DNA from 4 places in the Nonomuraea gerenzanensis genome. Region 4 is predicted to be linked to each of the others. Evidence: riboswitches for the same ligand, from Rfam matches in the RefSeq annotation. Region 4 holds a riboswitch; each other region holds the start of a gene.
What was found. Region 4 has a riboswitch for thiamine pyrophosphate ahead of thiC (phosphomethylpyrimidine synthase ThiC). Riboswitches for the same ligand answer to the same signal wherever they lie in the genome.
Positions count from the first base shown of each region.

Region 1: another riboswitch for thiamine pyrophosphate. It lies ahead of thiD (bifunctional hydroxymethylpyrimidine kinase/phosphomethylpyrimidine kinase); the one in region 4 lies ahead of thiC (phosphomethylpyrimidine synthase ThiC).
Region 2: another riboswitch for thiamine pyrophosphate. It lies ahead of LCN96_RS00735 (purine-cytosine permease family protein); the one in region 4 lies ahead of thiC (phosphomethylpyrimidine synthase ThiC).
Region 3: another riboswitch for thiamine pyrophosphate. It lies ahead of LCN96_RS17990 (FAD-dependent oxidoreductase); the one in region 4 lies ahead of thiC (phosphomethylpyrimidine synthase ThiC).

Region 1 is NZ_CP084058.1:703,731-708,835, forward strand. It holds gene LCN96_RS03610 (carbon starvation CstA family protein) at 1-1,299, shown strand, start outside; gene LCN96_RS03615 (TenA family protein) at 1,288-1,953, opposite strand; gene thiD (bifunctional hydroxymethylpyrimidine kinase/phosphomethylpyrimidine kinase) at 1,962-2,765, opposite strand; TPP riboswitch at 2,759-2,854, opposite strand; gene LCN96_RS03625 (MFS transporter) at 2,870-4,168, opposite strand; gene LCN96_RS03630 (alpha/beta fold hydrolase) at 4,345-5,105, shown strand, end outside.
Region 2 is NZ_CP084058.1:133,463-138,567, reverse strand. It holds gene LCN96_RS00745 (ATP-binding protein) at 1-1,190, opposite strand, end outside; gene LCN96_RS00740 (methylated-DNA--[protein]-cysteine S-methyltransferase) at 1,285-1,863, shown strand; gene LCN96_RS00735 (purine-cytosine permease family protein) at 1,823-3,142, opposite strand; TPP riboswitch at 3,133-3,246, opposite strand; gene LCN96_RS00730 (rhodanese-like domain-containing protein) at 3,301-3,624, opposite strand; gene LCN96_RS00725 (winged helix-turn-helix transcriptional regulator) at 3,621-4,052, opposite strand; gene LCN96_RS00720 (MFS transporter) at 4,168-5,105, shown strand, end outside.
Region 3 is NZ_CP084058.1:3,738,998-3,744,102, reverse strand. It holds gene thiE (thiamine phosphate synthase) at 25-663, opposite strand; gene LCN96_RS18000 (Rv2175c family DNA-binding protein) at 641-1,015, opposite strand; gene LCN96_RS17995 (NAD(P)/FAD-dependent oxidoreductase) at 1,046-2,209, opposite strand; TPP riboswitch at 2,269-2,385, shown strand; gene LCN96_RS17990 (FAD-dependent oxidoreductase) at 2,354-3,559, shown strand; gene thiS (sulfur carrier protein ThiS) at 3,556-3,756, shown strand; gene LCN96_RS17980 (thiazole synthase) at 3,749-4,504, shown strand; gene pknB (Stk1 family PASTA domain-containing Ser/Thr kinase) at 4,945-5,105, shown strand, end outside.
Region 4 is NZ_CP084058.1:1,625,308-1,630,412, reverse strand. It holds gene LCN96_RS08015 (hypothetical protein) at 1-212, opposite strand, end outside; gene thiC (phosphomethylpyrimidine synthase ThiC) at 350-1,894, opposite strand; TPP riboswitch at 1,887-1,999, opposite strand; gene LCN96_RS08005 (hypothetical protein) at 2,090-2,440, shown strand; gene LCN96_RS08000 (universal stress protein) at 2,422-3,267, shown strand; gene LCN96_RS07995 (cellulose binding domain-containing protein) at 3,412-4,458, shown strand; gene LCN96_RS07990 (YbaK/prolyl-tRNA synthetase associated domain-containing protein) at 4,445-4,945, opposite strand; gene LCN96_RS07985 (AIM24 family protein) at 4,942-5,105, opposite strand, start outside.

The sequences.
Region 1 (5,105 bases), 920 kb from region 4:
CCGCGCGACTACCTGTCGACCTTCATGAAGATCGGCACCATCGTGCTGATCGCCATCGGCATCGCGATCACCGCGCCGCCGCTGCAGACCACCGCGTTCACCGACTTCGCCTTCACCGGCAAGGGGCCGGTGTTCGCCGGGTCGCTGTTCCCGTTCGTGTTCATCATCATCGCCTGCGGCGCGCTGTCGGGCTTCCACTCGCTGATCTCGTCGGGCACCACGCCCAAGATGATCCAGAAGGAGACCCAGGTCCGCATGATCGGCTACGGCTCCATGCTCATGGAGTCGTTCGTGGCGGTCATGGCGATCACCGCGGCCTGCGTGCTGACCCCGGGGCTCTACTTCGCGATGAACTCCCCGGCGGGCGTGCTCGGCCCGACTGTGCAGACCGCCGCCGAGGCGGTCACGAACATGGGCTTCGTCATCACGCCGCAGGATCTGCAGGCCGCCGCGGCGGCCGTGCAGGAGGAGACGTTGATCGCCAGGACGGGCGGCGCGCCCACGCTGGCCGTGGGCATCTCGCAGATCTTCTCCGGCTTCCTCGGCGGCGCGGCGCTGCAGGCGTTCTGGTACCACTTCGCGATCATGTTCGAGGCGCTGTTCATCCTCACCACCGTGGACGCCGGCACGCGGGTCGGCCGGTTCATGCTCCAGGACACCCTGGGCAACCTGTGGAAGCCGATCGCGCGGGTGAGCTGGTGGCCAGGGCTGGTGGTGACCAGCGCCGTGGTCGTGGCCGCCTGGGGTTACTTCCTCTACCAGGGCGTCAACGACCCCCTCGGCGGCATCAACCAGCTCTTCCCGCTGTTCGGCATCGCCAACCAGCTCCTGGCCGCCGTGGCGCTCACCGTGGCCACGACCTTGCTGATCAAGAGCGGGCGGCTCAAATGGGCCTGGGTGACGGGTGTGCCGCTGGCCTGGGACGCGGCGGTCACGCTGACCGCCAGCTACCAGAAGGTCTTCTCGCCCGACCCCACGCTCGGCTTCTTCGCCCAGCGCGACCGCTACCAGGCGGCGCTCGACCAGGGCCAGCTCCTCGCGCCGGCCAAGACGACCGACGCGATGCGGCAGATCGTGGTGAACTCCACCGTTGACGGCATCCTGGCGGCGTTGTTCGCGGTCCTGATCATCGTGGTCATCCTCGACGCCGCCCGCGTGTGGATCAAGGCCATCCGGGCGCGGGAGCCGCTGCCCAGCACGGAGGCGCCGTTCGAGGAGTCCAAGCTCTACGCCCCCGCCGGGCTCATCGCCACCCGCGAGGAGAAGGAGATGATGGCCAAGGCGTCCTCAGGGGGCTAGCCACCGCTCCGTCGGCCAGCTCTCACGCCGCCACGCGCTGTCCCAGAACATCCACTCGTACGCCGCCGCCCGGCCGTACGCCTGCGCCATCTCCTCGCGGGTGTCCGGCCCCGCGGCGGCGGCGAGCCGGTCGGCGATGGCCTTGGCCTGCTCGACGGAGGCCGCGAAGCCGGGGTCGGCGTAGGTGGAGATCCACTTGCCGTACGGGTGCCCGCCGGGGTCGCCGGCCCGGGCCAGCAGGGCCGTGCCGACGTCCTGGTAGATCCAGAAGCACGGCAGCACCGCCGCCGCGATCACCGGGTAGGGCGCGGTCAGCGCGGTGGCCTGGAGGTAGGACGCGTACGCCAGGCAGGTCGGCGAGGTCGGGCCCTTGGCGTCGAGCTCCTCGATGTACCCGGCGTGCAGCATGCGCTCGGCCGCCAGCGCCGTGTGCGCGCTCTGCGCCCAGAACGCCGCCTCGTCCGCGCTGTCGGCCCGGACGGAGGCCGTGGCCAGCACCTTGGAGAAGGCCTCCAGGTAGCGGGCGTCCTGCACCATGTAGAACCCGAACCGCTCGCGGTCGAGCGTGCCGTCGCCGAGCGCGGTGATGAAGGGGTGCTCGTGGATGGCGCGCATCAGCTCGGCCGTGCGCCCCCAGACGTCGTCGCAGAACATGCGGCCCCCTACCAGATGGCGTGGAAGTGGTGGACGGGACCGTGGCCGGAGCCGACGTGCAGGCTGTCGGCCGCGCGCAGCGCCTCGGTGAGGTACGTCTTCGCCGCCCGCACCGCGCCCGCCCAGTCGTCGTGGCGAGGGCGCAGCGCCGCGATGGCCGACGACAGCGTGCAGCCGGTGCCGTGCGTGTTCTTCGTGTGCACGCGGGGCGCGGCCAGCTCGATCGTGCCCTCCGGGGTGGCCAGCACGTCCACGCACGTCTCGCCGTCGAGGTGGCCGCCCTTGAGCAGCACCTGCCGCGCGCCCAGTGCCCGCAGCCGCTGCGCCTGCCCGTGCATCTCGGCCAGGCTCCCCGCGGGCTCCTCGCCCAGCAGGTCGGCCGCCTCCGGCAGGTTGGGGGTGATCAGGTCGACGCGGGGCAGCAGCGTCTCGCGCAGCGCCGCCACGGCGTCGGCGGGCAGCAGCCGGTCGCCGCTCTTGGCCACCATGACCGGGTCGAGCACGACGTAGGCGGGCCGGTAGGTGTCGAGCGCCGCCGCCACCGCCTTGATCAGCGCCGCGTTGCCCAGCATGCCGATCTTCACGGCGTCGGCGGGCACGTCGGTCAGCAGCGTGTCGAGCTGCTGGGCGACGAACGCGGCCGGCACCTCGTGGATGCCGGTGACGCCCGTGGTGGTCTGCGCGACCAGCGCGGTGACGACGGTCATGCCGTACGCGCCGAGCGCGGAGAAGGTCTTCAGATCCGCCTGGATCCCGGCGCCGCCACTGGGATCGGTGCCCGCGATGGACAGGACCTTGGGTACAGCACTCACGGCCGTGACGTCCCTTCGCTAGTCCGAACTAGATCAGGTTCGACGGGTGTGATCTCAGCCCGGCCTTCCGGGCACCCCGCGTCGACGGCCACTGTAACAGGCGCTCAGACCTCGACGGTGCGGGCCTCCTGCGTGGTGGTGGCCCGGGTGGCCAGGTACGTGGCGACGATGGTGATCAGCCCGGCCACGATCATGTAGGGCGGGATGCCGAGGATGGCGCTGCCGGCCGCCGCCTGCAGCGAGGTCAGGATCATGGGGGCGAAGCCGCCGCCGAGCATGCCGCCGATCTGGTAGCCGAGCGAGGCGCCGCTGTAGCGGACCCGGGCGCTGAACATGTCGGCGAACAGCGCGGCGAGCGGCCCGTACATGGCGGGGTGGATGACCGACAGGCCGAGGATCGTGGCGACGGCCAGCACCAGCGGCGAGCCCGTGTCGATGAGCAGGAAGAACGGGTAGGCGTACAGGACGTAGGCGATGGTCCCCGCCAGGAACACCTTGCGGCGGCCGATCCGGTCCGACAGTGCCGCGAACGCCGGGATCGTGATCACCTCCAGCGCGGCGGCGATGGAGACGATGAGCAGCACCGTGCCGCGCTCGATCTTCAGCTCGGTGGTCGCGTACGTGAGGATGTAGGTGCCGAACAGGTAGAACTGCAGGAACGGCGCGATGCAGGCGCCGAAGGCCAGCAGCAGGTTCCTCGGGTGGCGCCGGATGGCCTCGACGACCGGCAGCCGCGCCTGCCCGCCCGACTGCTTGACCTTCTCGAAGTCGGGGGTCTCCGCCAGCCGCAGCCGGATCACCAGGCCGACCAGCAGCAGCACCACGCTGCACAGGAACGGCACCCGCCAGCCCCAGCTCGCGAAGTCGTCCTTGGGCAGCAGCGAGACCAGGGCGAACGCGGCCGAGGCCAGCACCAGCCCGGCGGGGGCGCCGGACTGCGGCCAGCTCCCGTGGTAGCCGCGGCGGTCCTTGGGCGAGTGCTCGACCGCCATGAGCACGGCCCCGCCCCACTCGCCGCCGACCGCGAAGCCCTGCAGCAGGCGCAGCACGACCAGCAGGATGGGCGCGAGCACGCCGAGGGAGTCGTAGGTGGGCAGCAGCCCGATCAGGAACGTGGCCGCGCCCATGATGAACAGGCTCAGGACCAGCATCGACTTGCGGCCGAGCCGGTCGCCGAAGTGGCCGAAGACGATGCCGCCCAGCGGGCGGACCACGAAGCCGGCGCCGAAGACGGCGAAGGCGGCCAGGGTGCCGGCGATGTCGGAGAACGTCGGGAAGAAGAGCTCGTTGAAGATCAACGCGGCGGCCGTGCCGTAGATGAAGAAGTCGTACCACTCGATCGTGGTGCCGATGAAGCTGGCGAGCACGACCTGCCTGATCGGCTGCTGGTTGTCGGGGGTCACAGGTGCTGCCTCTCTGCCTTGCACCCGGTCGCACGATGGGGTGCCGGAGCGTGTGAGGAGCGAGTGTATGCAACGGTATCCCGATATTGTCAATGGTTGACCGCCGCAGTTGACATGGACCCCGATAAGTGGATATCTCCGTATTCAACGGTATACATAGCTCTAGGAGGTGACCCGTGAGGCTGGCGGAGCGGGCCGACGACTGGCACGCGGCCTGCGCGGCCGACGCCGCACTGGCGGCGCTGGGCTGCCCCGGAGAGGTCGGGTTCGGCATCAGGGCGGGCGAGGAGGTGGTGACCTTCGCCTTCCACGACGGAAGGCCGGTCGGCGCCGCCCGGCGGACCGACTTCGAGGTGGTCGCCGAACCCGAGGCGTGGCGGGAGTTCTTCTCGGCCGAGCCCCGGCCGCCGCACCACCACCTCTTCGGGATGCTCATGCGCGTCCCCGGCACCGCCGTCACGGGGGACGAGGTGTGCTTCGCCCAGCACGCCCACCTGGTGCGGCGGGTGCTGGAGATCGGTCGCGCGGTGATCGCGGGCCCGCCGCTCGCGGCGCGGGAAACGGGCGGCGCGGCGCTCCCAGGCCCGGCGCCCTCGGCGTCACGCGAGACGGCGCGCCCGGATCACATCGAGGGGCGCTATCTGCGAGCCGAGGTGGGCCGGGAGCCCGTGCGGCTGTTCTACGAGCACGCCGGCACCGGCAGGGACGTGCTCTTCCTGCACACCGCCGGCGCGGACAGCCGCCAGTTCCACCACCTCATGAACGACCCCGGGCTGGCCGACCGCTACCACCTGGTCGCCTTCGACCTGCCCTGGCACGGCCGCTCCACCGGCCCGCCCGGCGAGCCGCCAGGCGCGTACGCACTGGACACGGACCGCTACGTCGCCACGATCATGGCCGTGATCGAGGGCCTGGACCTCGACGCCCCGATCGTCGT
Region 2 (5,105 bases), 1.5 Mb from region 4:
GTCGTGGCCAGGAACAGGTCCTTGGCCTCCTCCAGCTCCTTGGCCGCGGTCACGTCGCGGAAGTCGACGACGACCTCGCCGGTCTCCTCGATCTGCGCGCTGACCACGTCCAGCCACCGCCCGTTGTCGAGCTGGAAGGTGCCCTTCTCCCCGGCCCCCGGCACGGGGAACGGCGGCGGCCCGCCGATGACGGTCTCGTCGGGCAGCGCGGTCAGCTCGGCCGCGGCCGGGTTCCAGCGCACGACGCGGCCGCTGTGGTCGAGCACGGCGATGCCGTCGGCGCTGGCGTCGAACACCGCGCGCTCGTGCGCCCGCTGCCGCACCGCCTCCTGGTAGGCCACCGCGTTGCCGACCGCGATGCCCGCGTGCCCGGCCAGCAGCTCCAGCAGCTCCAGCTCCAGATGGCCGGGCGTGCTGTTGGCGAACAACGCGTACAGCGCGCCGTACGGCCGCCCGCCCACGGCGGCCAGCCCCAGCGCGATCGTGTGCAATCCGCCCAGCCGGGCCCACACCAGGTCGTCGAGCCCGTTCGACTCCAGCAGCACGGTCTTGCCGGTGCGTAAAAGTTTGTCCACGAGACTCGTCCGCAGGTCGGTGGTGGTCCCCCTGATCGAGGCGGGCAACTGGTACGTGCTGACCAAGCGCAGCCGATCCCCCTCGATCAGTACGAAACCGCCCGCGTCCGCGCCGGTCAGCTCGGTGAGGCTGGCCGAGATCCGGTCCAGCACGGCCGACAGCTCCAGCTCGGAGTTGATGTCGCCGACCACGTCGGTGAGCCGGCGCACCAGCCTGGCCCGGCGTGCCACCCGCTCCCTGGCCACGTGGTCGGCCAGCGCCGGGTGGTAGACGCACACGTAGCCGCCCACGGCGCTGCCCAGGCGCAGGGCGCTGATGTCCACCCGCAGGTCGAGCAGGGTGCCGTTGCTGTGCAGGCGCCTGGTGCGCAGCGAGACGGGCTCGCCGGTGCGCACCCGCTCCAGCGCGGCCGTGTGCTCGGTGGTCAGCTCGTCGGGCACGATGGGCGCCCGGCGCCCGAGCACCTCCTCGGCGCGCCACCCGAACACCCGCTCCGCCGCGGCGTTCCAGACCAGCACACTCTGGTCCCTGTCGAGCGCCACGACGGCGTTGGGCGAGCTGGCGAGCGCCGCGCGAGCGATCTCATCGTCACTACCGGCCCATTCGTCCCCCACTACTCCATAGTGCACGCGGTGCGGTGGGTGCGTCGGGAGATCCGTCCGATACGCTGCGGTCACGGTGATTCCCGGCGGTGGGAGGGTGCGAGGCATGTCGAGCAACGATCTCGATGCCCTGTTGCGGGTGACCTCCAGCACCTATCGGGGTGAGACCCCGCCCGACATCGCCTTCGGCACCTACGACGGCGCGGTGGGCCGGCTGGTGCTGGCCGTGACGGGCAAGGGCATCGCGGCGTGCAGCTTCGAGGCGGAGAACGACGTCTTCGAGCTGCTCACCCGGCACGTGGGCAGCTTCATCGGGCCCGAGGCCAGGCGGCTCGACCCGGTGCGCAGAGAGCTCGACGCGTACTTCTCCGGGCGGCTGCGTACCTTCACCACGCCGGTGGACCTGCGGCTGGCCACGCCGTTCGCACGCACGGTGCTGCAGAAGACGGTGGCCGTGCCCTACGGCACCACCACCACGCTGGAGCAGATCGGCGAGAGCATCGGCCGGCCCCGCGCGCTGCGGGCGATCGGCAACGCGCTGGCCTCCAACCCCGTCTGCGTGATCGTGCCCTGCCACCGGGTGGTGCGCGAGGACGGCGCGCTCGGCGACTACGCGGGCGGCCAGTCCGCCAAGCAGCACCTGCTCAACGTCGAACGGCGGGCCTCGGAGTCAGCAGGCCGATGAGCAGCGTGACCAGCGCGGCCACCAAGGCCCCGCCCAGCGCCCCGTTCATCCACACCTGCCGGGTGAAGCCGATGCTCTCGCGCACGCTCGTCCAGATCCCGTCCCAGGCGGCGATGGTCGGCGTCGAGGTCGTCAGCCAGTAGGCCACGAAGCCCAACGCCCACGGCACCAGCATCGGCCAGCGCGAGGGCGCGTGCTCGTCGGTGTTCCAGCGCCGGGCGCCGCCGAGCAGGAAGTAGTCGACGGCCAGCACCGCGAACATCGGCACGAACACCGCCCCGATCACGCCCAGGAACGCGCCGTACGAGGTCACGTCCACGATCAGGGCGATCACGACGGTCAGCACCCCGATCGCGACGGAGAAGACGCGCCGGTCGACCCGCGGCATCAGGTTCTGCAGCGAGACCGTGGTGGAGTAGACGTTGGCGAAGGACTGGTCGGTCTCGCGCAGCACCAGGACGGCGAAGAACAGCGCGCCCAGCGGCACCGCGACGAACGTGCCGAACACGGCGTCCGCGTCGCCCGCGATGGCCACCGCGTACACGCCCAGCCCGAGGCAGGCCACCTGGGCCAGCGTGTAACCGCCGACCACGCCGGTGAAGGCGGCGCCGGTGGAGCGCGAGTGCCGGGCGAAGTCGGCGGCCATCGGCACCCACGACACCGACAGCGCGATCACGTAGTCGACGGCGGCGGGGAAGGCGGTCCAGGAGCCGCCCTCCTGCGCGGGCGCCGCACGCAGGAAGAACCAGGCGAACCAGATCATCGCGATGATCACGCCGATGGTGACGTACCTGCGCAGCACCCGGATCGAGCCGAGCGGCCAGATCGACAGCGCGGTGGTGAGCACTCCCGCCACGATCACCCACACCGCGTACGGCACCGCGGGGAAGATCGCCCCGGCGCCGGTGGCGATCACCCAGAGCTCGAAGGCGCCCCAGCCGAGCATCTGCACGATGTTCAGCACTGTGGGCGCGTAGGAGATCCGCGCCCCGAACAGCCCGCGCAGCAGCACCATCGACGGCTGCCCCGTCTGCGTGCCGGGGATGGCGGACAGCCCCACCATGGCGGTGCCGATCAGGCTGCCGACCACGGTCGCCACGAGCGCCGCAGCCAGGCTCAGCGGGGCGTTGCCGAGCGGGTTGACCAGGAACATCGCCCCGGAGAAGCCGAGCAGGCTGACGCCGAGGTTCGCCCAGAGCGCGCCCTGGTCGAGCACGCCCAGGGTCTTCGGCGGCCGGCCTTCGAGTGTCAGCGGAACTTCGTCGGCGACATGCGTCATCGCACACTCCCTACGCCGGCATTACCCGGACAGGTTCAGGCGGTCGGCAGCGGCTAGGTAGCTGCCCTCTCAGCCCGGCACCCCGAGCTCCCGCGACGATCTGTAGTTTGCGCCCTCATCATGCCTCAATGACAGCGAAACCGCCATAGTGGGCGGGTTCAGGCGACGTACGGCGGCTGCCCCGTCTCGCTGACCATCGGCTTGCTGGCGGACTCCCACGCCTGCATGCCGCCCCCCACGTTGACCGCGTCGCGCCCGAGCTGGTTGAGCCAGGCCGCCACGTTCATGGAGCGCCCGCCCACCCGGCAGACGACGTAGACGGTGCGGTCGGCGGGCACCTCGTCGACCCGGCCCTGAATCTGGGTCATGGGGATGTGCACGGCCTCGGGGGCGTGCCCGGCCAGCCATTCGTCCTGCTCGCGGACGTCGAGCAGGTAGGCGTCGGAGGGGACGGCGGTGGCCTCGATCTCAGGAACGGTCATGACTCCATCATCTCGCGCCGCTGGTCGTAGGCGGCACGCGCGGCGGCGATCTCCTCCTGGTGCCGCTCGGTCCACGTCACCAGGGACTTGATGGTCTGGTGCAGCGTACGGCCGAGCGGCGTCAGCGCGTAGTCCACGCGGGGCGGCACCACCGGATGGACGGTGCGGCTGACCAGGCCGTCGCGTTCGAGCTGGCGCAGGGTGACGCTGAGCATGCGCTGGCTGATGCCGTCGATCTCGCGGCGCAACTGGGTGAAGCGCAGGCTCTGGCAGTCGAGCAGGGCGATGACCAGCAGCGACCACTTGTCGGCGATGCGGTCGAGTATCTGCCGGACCTCGCAGTCCTCGCGCACGTCCCACTGGCGTACGTCGTAGTCGTCCACGGTGCCTTCGCAGTAACCGAGTGATTCGAAAGTGCCGTCTTCCACGAGATCTCATGCTGTCGCATGATTTTGGCGGTTACAAGAGAGAACCGACCTGCCTATTCGTAACCGGGGGTTCGTTGTGCCTGTCACCGCCCGTACCTGGGGCGTACTGATCGTTTTGTGTGGTGCCATCTTCCTGGAGGGCATCGACGTGGCCATGTTGAACGTCGCCCTGCCGTCCATCCGGGCCGACCTGGGGCTGTCCACGGGCATGCTGAGCGGGGTCGTCAGCGCGTACGTGCTCGGCTACGGCGGCTTCATGCTGCTCGGCGGCCGGGCGGCCGACCTGCTGGGGCGGCGGCGGATGTTCCTGTTCTGGCTGGTGGTGTTCCTGCTCTTCTCGGGGCTCGGCGGTTTCGCGGACGAGGGGTGGGTGCTGCTGGTGGCCAGGTTCGTCACCGGGGTGGCCGCCGCGTTCATGACGCCCGCCGGGCTGTCGCTGATCACCACGAACTTCCCCGAGGGCCCGCAGCGCAACCGGGCCCTGCTGATCTACGCGGGCACGGCCGCGGGCGGCTTCGCGCTGGGGCTGGTGGTCGGCGGGCTGCTGACCGCGATCGGCTGGCGGTGGGTGTTCTTCGCCCCGGTCCTGCTGGCGCTGGTCATCCTGCTCGCCGCCATCCCCCTGATCAAGGACCAGCCGACGCGGCCGGCGGCGGGCGGCTTCGACATCGCGGGCGCGATCAGCATCACCGGCGCGATGATCCTGCTGGTCTACGGCGTCGTACGCCTGGAGCACCCCGCCGACGGCCCCCTGCTGACCGTGGCGTCCTTCGCCGGCGGCCTGGCCCTGCTGGCGATCTTCGTCGCCGTGGAACGCCGCGCGGCCAGCCCGCTGGTCCGGCTCGGGATCCTGCGCTCGGGCCCGCTGGTCCGCGCGAACGTGATGGCCGCGCTGCTGACGGCCTCGTTCTTCGGCTTCCAGTTCCTGGTCACGCTCTACCTCCAGGAGCTGCGCGGCTGGTCCACCATCCAGACGGGGCTGGCCCTGCTGGCGGCCGCCGCGGACGTGGTGCTGGCCCCCACGCTGACGCCGTGGCTGGTCAACCGGTTCGG
Region 3 (5,105 bases), 2.1 Mb from region 4:
GCGAGAAGCGGGCGCCTCGCGCGTTCAGCCGCCAGTCAGCCGCTTGACGAACTCCGCCGCCGCCGCCCCGGGGTCGTCGGCCTCGGTGATCGCCCGTACCACCACCACGCGCCGCACCCCGTACGACATCACCTCATCCAGATTGCCGAGGTCGATGCCGCCGATCGCGAACCACGGCCGCGAGGTCTCCAGCGACGCCGCGTGCCGGAGCAGCGGCGGGCCGGGGGCCGGGCGGCCGGGCTTGGTCGGGGTGGGCCAGGTGGGGCCACAGCAGAAGTAGTCGACGCCCTCCTCCACAGCCGCGGCGGAAGCCTCGGCGGCGGAGTGGGTGGACCGTCCGATGACGATGTCGTCGCCGAGTATCTCTCGCGCGACCGTCACAGGAAGGTCGTCCTGCCCCAGATGGAGCACGTCGGGCCGGGCGGCGTAGGCGATGTCCGCCCGGTCGTTGACGGCCAGCAGCTTGCCGTGCCGGTCGCAGGCGTCGCGGAAGACTTCGAGGAGCGCGAGTTCTTCGCGGGCCTCCAGGCCTTTCTCCCGCAGCTGGATGATGTCCACGCCGCCGGCCAGCACCGAGTCGAGGAACTCTGCCAGATCGCCGCGGTCGCGGCGGCCGTCTGTGCAGAGATAGAGGCGGGCCTCAGAAAGCGAGGGCTTGGGCACGCCGCTTGACCTCAGTGTGACGGCCGGCCTTGATCGCCTCGATGGGCGACCCCGGCAGGGACTCGTCTGGGGTGAAGAGCCAGCGCAGCGACTCCACGTCGTCGTACCCGGCGTCCTGCAACACGGTCAGTGTGCCGGGCAGGCCCTTCATCACGTCCTTTCCATCGAGGAACACCGCAGGCACCTGTGGCCCGCCGCTGCCCCGGCGCACGCCGAGGAGCTTGTGGTCCCTGAGGAGTTGCTTGGCCCGGCCGATCGGGAGATCGAGGCGCGAGGCCACTTCGGGGAGGGTGAGCCACTCGTCTACGAGCTGGTCGGTCTCCCGGTCGATCTGTGCAACAGAAAGCGTCACGAAACCACAACTACCACATGGCGTGCTTGCTCAAACAACACAATCCCGTAGGGGTACTTGTGGATCTACCAGGCGTTCGGCTTGGAGGCGGGAGCCTGCATCGATGATTCTGCGCCCCTGTACGAGGTCCCGCGGCCGGTCCACGGCCAGCACCGCGGCCAGGGTGTCGTCGGCGGTGAGCCACACGGCCGACCATTTTCCTTCGGGCTCACCCCGGTAGATCAGCCGGTCACCGGCGGGATGGTGGCCGGCGTACTGCAGCATGTGCCCGAACTGCTCCGACCAGAAGTACGGCACCGGGTCGTACACCGCCTCCTCCCCCAGCAGCGTCGCGGCGGCGACCTCAGGGGCGTTGAGCGCGGTGTCCCAGTGCTCCACCCGCAGCCTGGTCCGCCAGCGGCGCGACCACCAGGCGGCGCAGTCGCCGACCGCGACGACGCCGGGCAGCGAGGCCCGCAGGTGCTCGTCGGTGACCACGCCGTTGTGCAGGTCGATGTCGGCGTCGGCGAGCCATTCGACGGCCGGCCGCACGCCGATCCCGGTGACGACCACGTGCGCCTCGACGAACTCCCCGCCCACCAGCCGCACGCCGCCCTCGTCCACGGAGTCGACCATGGTGCCGAGCCGCAGGTCGATCCCGTCGTACCAGGGCAGGGTGCGCTTCCCGAGCTCCGCGCCGACGGCGGTGGACAGCGGGGCGGAGGCGGACTCGACGACCGTCACCGCGCAGCCCGCGCGCCGGGCGGCGGTGGCGACCTCCGCGCCGATCCAGCCGGCGCCGATGATCGCGACGCGGGCGCCCGGGACGAGCATGGCGCGCAGCTCGTGGGCGTCGTCGAGGGTGCGCAGGACGTGCTGGGGCCCGTCGCCGGGCAGCCGGATCGGGTCGGCCCCGGTGGCGATGACCAGGCCGTCGTAGGCGACCTCGCCCTCGGTGGTCTCCACGACGCCCGCGCGCAGCGACTTGGCGGCGACGCCCGGCCAGAAGTCCACGCCGAGCGCGTCGAGGTCGGTGTCGACGAAGCTGTTGTCGGCCTCGCCCTTCAGCACCGCCTTCGACAGCGGCGGGCGGTCGTAGGGCCGATGGCGCTCCTGCCCGATCAACGTGATCCGGCCGGTGAAGCCGCGCCCGCGCAGGGCCTCCACCGTACGCACTCCGGCCAGGCCCGCTCCCACCACCACGACATGGTTCACGTTCATGACCATAACGGGGGGCGTACGTGGACGCCGCACCGAGGCCGTAGGCTGGTCGATGTAAGACGCGCGGGAGTCCGGCCGTTACCGGGCTGAGAGGAAGGCTTTACCGGGCCTTCGACCGCAAGACACCTGATCCGGATCATGCCGGCGAAGGGAGCGCATGTGGATGTGATCGTGGGTGGCGGGGTCGTCGGGCTCTCGGTGGCCTGGCGGACGGCCCGTGCGGGGCGGCCCGTCACCGTGGTGGATCCGGCTCCGGGCAGGGGGGCGTCGTACGCGGCGGCCGGGATGCTGGCGCCGGTCAGTGAGGTGACCTACACCGAAGGGCCGTTGTTGCGGCTGGGGGTGGCGTCGCTGCGCCGCTGGCCCGCCTTCGCCGCCGAACTGGCCGCCGACGCGGGTTTCCCTCCTGCGGATGCCGATCCTGGTGTCGGCTCGGGTGGCGGGCTGGGGTTCGCTGATGTGCGGGCGCTGGACCTGCGGGCGGACGGGACGCTGGACGTGGCGTTCGGGGCCGACGACATGGAGGCGCTGGGCGAGCTGGCCGCGTACATGGAGAAGCTGGGGTTGCCGGTCGAGCGGCTCACCGGGCGCGAGTGCCGCCGGCTGGAGCCGATGCTGGCCCCGTCCGTGCGCGGCGGCCTGCTGGCGCCGGGCGACGCGTGGGTGGACCCGCGCCGCGTGACGGCGGCCCTGCTGGTCGCGCTGGAACGGCTGGGCGTCCCTGTGGTGCGGGCGCGCGCGACCGAGCTGCTGCGGGAGGGTGACCGGGTGGCAGGGGTACGCCTCGCGCCACCGGCCGCCGAGGACGGCTCGGACCACCACGACCTCCCCGGCGAGCTGCGGGGCGAGCGGGTCGTGCTGGCGGCCGGGGCGTGGAGCGCCGAGCTGGCCGAGGTGCCGGTGCGGCCGGTCAAGGGGCAGATCATGCGGTTGCGCTCGCCCCAGCCCCTGCTCGGCCGGTGTGTACGCGGCACCGTGCACGGCTCGTCGGTCTACCTCGTCCCCCGGGGAGACGGTGAGCTGGTGGTCGGGGCCACGCAGGAGGAGATGGGGTTCGACACCAGGGTGACGGCCGGCGGGCTCTGGGAGCTGCTGCGGGACGCCAGGGAGCTGGTGCCGGGCGTCACCGAGCTGGAGGTCGCCGACGTGGTGGCGGGGCTGCGCCCGGGGACTCCGGACAACCTGCCGCTGATCGGCCCGAGCGGGACGCCGGGGCTGGTGTACGCGACCGGGCACCATCGGGGCGGCGTGCTGCTCGCCCCGCTCACGACGGCGATCCTGCTGGGCGAGGAGAGCGAGCTGGCGGCACTGTGCACGCCGGGGAGATTTCGGGAAATTTCATGATTGTTGTGATCAACGGCTCCACCCACGAGGTGGCCGACGGCATGACCGTGGCTCAAGCCGTACATACTCTGACCTCGGCCACCACCGGAGTGGCCGTGGCCGTGAACGACGAGGTGGTCACGCGCAGCACCTGGGAGACGACGGCGCTGCGCGACCGTGACCGCGTGGAGGTTCTGACGGCGGTGCAAGGTGGATGATCTGATCATCGCCGGGGAGAAGTTCTCCTCCCGGCTCATCATGGGGACCGGTGGCGCCCCCTCGCTGGAGGTGCTGGACCAGGCGCTGGTCGCTTCGGGCACCGAGCTGACCACGGTGGCGATGCGGCGGCTCGATCCCGGCGCCCGCGGCTCCGTGCTGGACGTGCTGCGCGAGCGCGGCATCAAGGTGCTGCCCAACACCGCGGGCTGCTTCACCGCGGGCGAGGCCGTGCTGACGGCCAAGCTGGCCAGGGAGGCCCTGGGCACGAACTGGGTCAAGCTGGAGGTCATCGCCGACGAGCGCACGCTGCTGCCCGACCCGATCGAGACGTTCGACGCGGCCGAGCGGCTGGTGGCCGACGGGTTCGTGGTGCTGCCGTACATCGGCGACGACCCGGCGCTGGCCCGGCGGCTGGAGCAGGCCGGGTGCGCGGCCGTGATGCCGCTGGGCGCGCCGATCGGCTCGGGGCTGGGCATCCGCAACCCGCACAACATCGAGCTGATCGTGGAGGCCGCGTCCGTGCCGGTGATCCTCGACGCGGGCATCGGCACGGCCAGCGACGCCGCATTGGCGATGGAGCTGGGCTGCGACGCCGTGTTGCTGGCCACGGCCGTCACCCGGGCGCAGCGGCCCGAGCTCATGGCCGCGGCGATGAAGGCGGCGGTGGTGGCCGGGCGGATGGCGCGGCAGGCGGGCCGCATCCCGCGCCGCCGCTACGCCGAGGCGTCCTCCCCGATGACGCCCTGACAGCCGCCTCCGCCACACGGCAGCGGCACGCCGCGGACGCGCTGCGGGCGGCCACCGCACGGCAGCGGCACGCCGCGGACGCGCTGCGGGCAGCCGCCACACGGCAGCGGCACGCCCGTTGACGCCCTGCGGGCCGCCGCCACACGGCAGCGGCACGCCCGCCGCGCCGGCCCGATGGCGCCCTCGAAACCGGCGCGTGGGCCTCCATGAGGCACCGCAGGGCGTCCGCCGGGCCATCCCGGCGACGGCGTGCCGGAAGGCGGCCTGGCGACGCCCGGAGGCCGCCGCTGTGCCCTCACGGATGACACGCCGAGGGCAGGCGCCGTGCCGGGGCGGGATCCCCGGAGACGGAGGGCGGAGGCGTTCCGCCGAGAACGTCTCCGCATCGGTTTCGGGCGCCGAGGCCATGCCGGTGGCAAAACGCCCGTAAACTCAGCGGGGTGGATACGACGACTGCGGACCCCCTGGTCGGGCGGCTCCTCGATGGGCGCTACCGCATCGAGAGCCGGATCGCCCGGGGCGGTATGGCGACCGTCTACCTCGCGCTGGACATCCGGCTCGACCGGACGGTGGCGCTGAAGGTCATGCACCGCTCGCTCGC
Region 4 (5,105 bases):
GTCCAGCTCAGGCTGTACTTGATGGTGATCTTGTGCTTGGTCCTGCAGCGGTTGTGCCAGTACACGGTCACCGAGGTGTTGCCGTCACCCCAGGACCAGGCGAAGCACCCGGCCACGCCCCGGTGCACGTCCGCGGCGGCCGGGGTGGCGGCGAGCCCTGCGGCGACGACGGACGCCGCGGCGACGGCCGCCGCACGAGTTCTGATCGACATGAGAGATCCTGCCTTCCGGTGGTCGTGGGAGCCCCGGCGCCCCTGCCGCGCCGGGCTCACTGTCACGTTGCCACCGAAAGAGCGGCAGTCCCCGCCATCAATGTCCAGACCTGCGGCTTCGGACATTGGACAAAGGCTCACTCCACGTAGAGCGTGCCTCCGAGCCGCCGGAACTCGGCCGCCTTCTCCGCGTACCCCGCGTCCCTGATCTCGTGGCTGATCCGCATCGAGCAGAACTTCGGGCCGCACATCGAGCAGAAGTGCGCGGTCTTGGCGGGCGCCGCCGGCAGCGTCTCGTCGTGGAACGAGCGGGCCGTCTCGGGGTCCAGCGACAGGTCGAACTGGTCCTCCCAGCGGAACTCGAACCGCGCGTCCGACAGCGCGTCGTCCCACGCCTGCGCTTGTGGATGACCCTTGGCCAGGTCCGCCGCATGAGCGGCGATCTTGTACGTGATCACGCCGGTCTTCACGTCGTCCTTGTCGGGCAGGCCGAGGTGCTCCTTGGGGGTGACGTAGCAGAGCATGGCCGTGCCGTACCAGCCGATCATGGCGGCCCCGATGCCCGAGGTGATGTGGTCGTAGCCGGGCGCGATGTCCGTCACGAGCGGGCCGAGCGTGTAGAACGGGGCGTCGTCGCACAGCTCGCGCTGCAGGTCCACGTTCTCCTTGATCTTGTGCATGGGGACGTGGCCCGGCCCCTCGATCATCACCTGGACGTCGTGCTCCCTGGCGATCCCCGTCAGCTCGCCCAGCGTGCGCAGCTCGGCGAACTGGGCCTCATCGTTGGCGTCGGCGATGGAGCCGGGGCGCAGGCCGTCGCCGAGCGAGTACGACACGTCGTAGCGGGCCAGGATCTCGCACATCTCGGCGAAGTTCTCGTACAGGAAGCTCTCGCGATGGTGCGCCAGGCACCAGGCGGCCATGATCGAGCCGCCGCGCGAGACGATGCCGGTCTTGCGGCCGGCGGTGAGCGGCACGTGCGCCAGCCGCACGCCCGCGTGCACGGTCACGTAGTCGACGCCCTGCTCGCACTGCTCGATCAGCGTGTCGCGGTAGACCTCCCACGACAGCAGCTCCGGGCGGCCCTTGACCTTCTCCAGCGCCTGGTAGATGGGCACGGTGCCGACCGGGACCGGCGAGTTGCGCAGGATCCACTCGCGGGTCTCGCGGATGTCGGCGCCGGTCGACAGGTCCATGATCGTGTCGGCGCCCCAGCGCGTGGCCCAGGTCATCTTCTCCACCTCCTCCTCGATCGAGGAGGAGACGGCGGAGTTGCCGATGTTGGCGTTGATCTTCACGAGGAACTCGCGGCCGATGATCATGGGCTCGGTCTCGGGGTGGTTGACGTTCGCGGGGATGATGGCCCGGCCCGCGGCGACCTCCTGGCGGACGAACTCGGGCGTGACGCCCTCGCGTACCGCCACGAACTCCATCTCCCTGGTCACCAGCCCGCGCCGGGCGCACCCGACCTGCGTGACCGGGTGACCCACCGCCTGGCGCTCGCGGACCCACTGCTCGCGCAGGCGCGGCAGGCCACGGCGGAGGTCGGGCTCGTAGGCGGGGTCGGTGTACGGGCCCGAGGTGTCGTACAGCGTCACCGACGAGCCGTTGGACAGGTGCACCTGACGCATCGGCACCCGCAGCTCACCGGTGTAGATCTTGAAAAAGCGCGCGTCCGTCATCGCGCAAACTCCCTTCGCCGGCATTATCCGGAGCAGGTTCTGGCGGTCGGCGGCTGTCAGCCGTCCTCTCAGCCCGGTCCGCACCGGGCTCCCGCGTTGGTCGGCGATGATCGTACCCACGCCCCCGCCCACCTGAAACCCGCGCCGCGAGGTTTGGCGATCGCCGTGAGCGGTACGGTCCCCATCAGGGGAAACATGAAGAGATTCGCCGCTGTCGCAGGACTACTCGTCGTGATGGCCGCGTCCGGCGCCACCGCCGCCGCCGGGGACGGCATGGATCAGCACGAAGTCAGCCAGGAACAGTACGACACTCTGATCGCCCAGTGCCGCTACGCCGACACGGGGAAGGCGAAGTGCCGTGCGGCGGTCAAGCGCATGTACCGCGTCGGCCGGACCGACCCGACGCTCGACTGCCGGACGTACTCCGGCGTGACCGTCTGCGGCACGCTCCGGCTCAGCAAGGCCGAGCGCCGATGCGCCCGCGACTCCGAGGCGCAGGGGCTGCCGTTCCGCCGCGCCGAGGTGGAATGTTACGCACTGTCATGATCATCGTCGGTGTGGACGGCTCCCGTACCGGGCTGGAGGCCGCCGGCTGGGCCGCCGCCGAGGCCCAGCTGCGTCAGGAGCCGCTGACCGTGGCGCACGCCGTGCCGAAGTGGGTGTGCGAGGGCGCCGTCCGCTACGCCGAGGTGGCCCAGTGGATGCGCGACGGCGCCGAGACCGTGCTCAACGCCGCCTGCGACCGCGCGCGACGGGTGTGGCCGCAGGTGTCCATGGAAGGCGTGTTGCTGCCGGGCGACCCCCGCTCGGCGCTGGTCAAGGCCTCGGAGGGGGCCACGCTGCTGGTCGTGGGCAGCCGCGGGATCGGCGGGGTGCGGGGCCTGCTCGTCGGGTCGGTCGCGTACGGGGTGGCGGCGCACGCGCCTACGAACGTCATCCTGATCCACGACCCGCCCGCTGCCCCGCGCGCGGAGGTCGTCGCGGGCACCGACGGGTCGCCCTGCGCCGCGCGGGCGATGGAGTTCGCCTTCGCCGAGGCCGAGCTGCGCGGCGCGCGGCTGCGTGCCGTGCAGGCGTGGGCCTGGCCCCATCCCGGCGGCTTCGAGCCGGCCTCCCGTGAGAGCGAGCAGGACACGCTGCGTTCCCTGAAGGAGTCGCTGAGCGTGCACCGGGAGCGGCACCCCGGCGTGCACGTGGTGGCCGAGGTGGTGCACGGGCATCCGGTGGAGGTGCTCAAGGAAGCCGCCAGGCGCGCCGACCTGCTGGTGGTGGGCTCGCGCGGGCACGGGCAGCTCGCGGGCATGCTCATCGGCTCCATCAGCCAGGGCCTGCTGCACCATGCCCCGTGCCCGATGGCGGTGGTGCGCGGCTGAAACTTACATCCGTCCTCCCAGGTCAGCACCGCGTCATGATCGCCGTGCTTCCCGGCGCCGAACCGCCGCTCCTACGATCTGCGCAGGTTCATGGAGCCGCTGCGGCTCCTCCGTTCCGCGCTGTCGTACGACGGGAGAGCATGGATGCGCAGCAGGATCGCCTCCGTAACGGCCGCGCTGGTGGCGCTGGCCGCAGCGGTGTTATTCGCCACCACGGCCACGGCCAGCGCCGCCCCCATCAGGATCATGCCGCTGGGCGACTCGATCACCGGATCCCCCGGCTGCTGGCGGGCCCTGCTCTGGAACCGCCTTCAGAGCGCCGGCCACACCGACATCGACTTCGTCGGCACCCTGCCCCCGCAGGGCTGCGGAGTGGCCCACGACGGCGACAACGAGGGTCACGGCGGCTATCTCGCCACCAACATCGCCAACCAGAACCTGTTGCCCGGCTGGCTCTCCGCCACCCGGCCCGACATCGTGGTGATGCACCTGGGCACCAACGACGTGTGGAGCAACATCGCCCCGGCGACGATCCTCAGCGCGTTCACGACGCTGGTGAACCAGATGCGGGCCGGTAACCCGAACACGAAGATCCTCGTCGCCAAGATCATCCCGATGAACCCGTCCTCCTGCGCCGAATGCGCCCAGCGCACCGTGAACTTCAACGACGCCATCCCCGCCTGGGCCGCCGCGACCACCACCCCGCAGTCGCCGATCACGGTCGTGGACCAGTGGACGGGCTTCAGCACCGCCACCGACACCTACGACGGGGTGCACCCGAACGCGGCCGGCGACCAGAAGATGTCCGACAAGTGGTACCCGGCCCTGGTGACCGCCCTGGCCGGCGGTGGCACCGCCACCCCCACCGTCACCAGCACCGTCACGCCGCCTCCCGGCAAATGCACGGCCACGTACCAGGCGACGGGGCAGTGGCAGGGCGGCTTCCAGGGCGAGGTCACCGTCAAGAACACCGGCACCACGCCGAGGTCCGCCTGGACCGTGGCGTGGACGTTCGCCAACGGTCAGCAGATCACCCAGCTGTGGGGCGGCACGCTGAGCGCCACCGGGTCGTCGGTGACCGTGCGCAACGCCGCGTGGAACGGCACGCTGGCGCCGGGGGCCTCGACCACGTTCGGCTTCCTGGGCTCCTGGAACGGCGCCAACACCGCTCCGGCCCCTAGTTGCTCGTGATGGGTGCCACGCGGGGTGCCGCCAGCCGTACGTAGTCGGCGGTGGCGAGCGCCACGGAGCGGTCGAGCCTGGCAGCGTTGAAGTACAGCTCGGGCTGGTCCAGCAGGGACGGATCCGCGACCAGCTCGAGCCGGGGGTCGTAGCTGAACGGGAGCACGGTCCCGCTCACGCTGCCCGCCAGCTCCTCGGCCTTCTCCGTGCCGGCGAAGGCCACGTACGTGCCGTCGAGCAGCGCCTTGACCGCCTGCAGATCGAGGCGCGCGTCGCCGGGGACGACGGCCAGCACGTGCCTGGTCCGCTTCTTGCCGATCTTGACCATCACGATCAGGCACTTGGCCGCCTGCGCCACGTCGTGCCCGCGCAACGCGCTGACCTGCTCGGTACGGCCCTCGGGCGCGTGGTCGATCAGCCTGTACCGCGCTCCTGCGGCGTCCAGGTCGGCGATCAGACGCTCGTAGGCGGCGTACGGCGACGCCTTCGCGCTCAACGGGCCGCCTGCACCACAGGAGCCCCCTCACTGGCCTGCACCAGCACGAACCCCTGCCCCGTGAACGCCAGCTGCATGGCCTCCCCGCTCCCCCGCCCGATCAGCGCCCCCGCCTTCAACGTCCGATTGACCCCGACCTGCAACCCCGCGCTCCAGCACA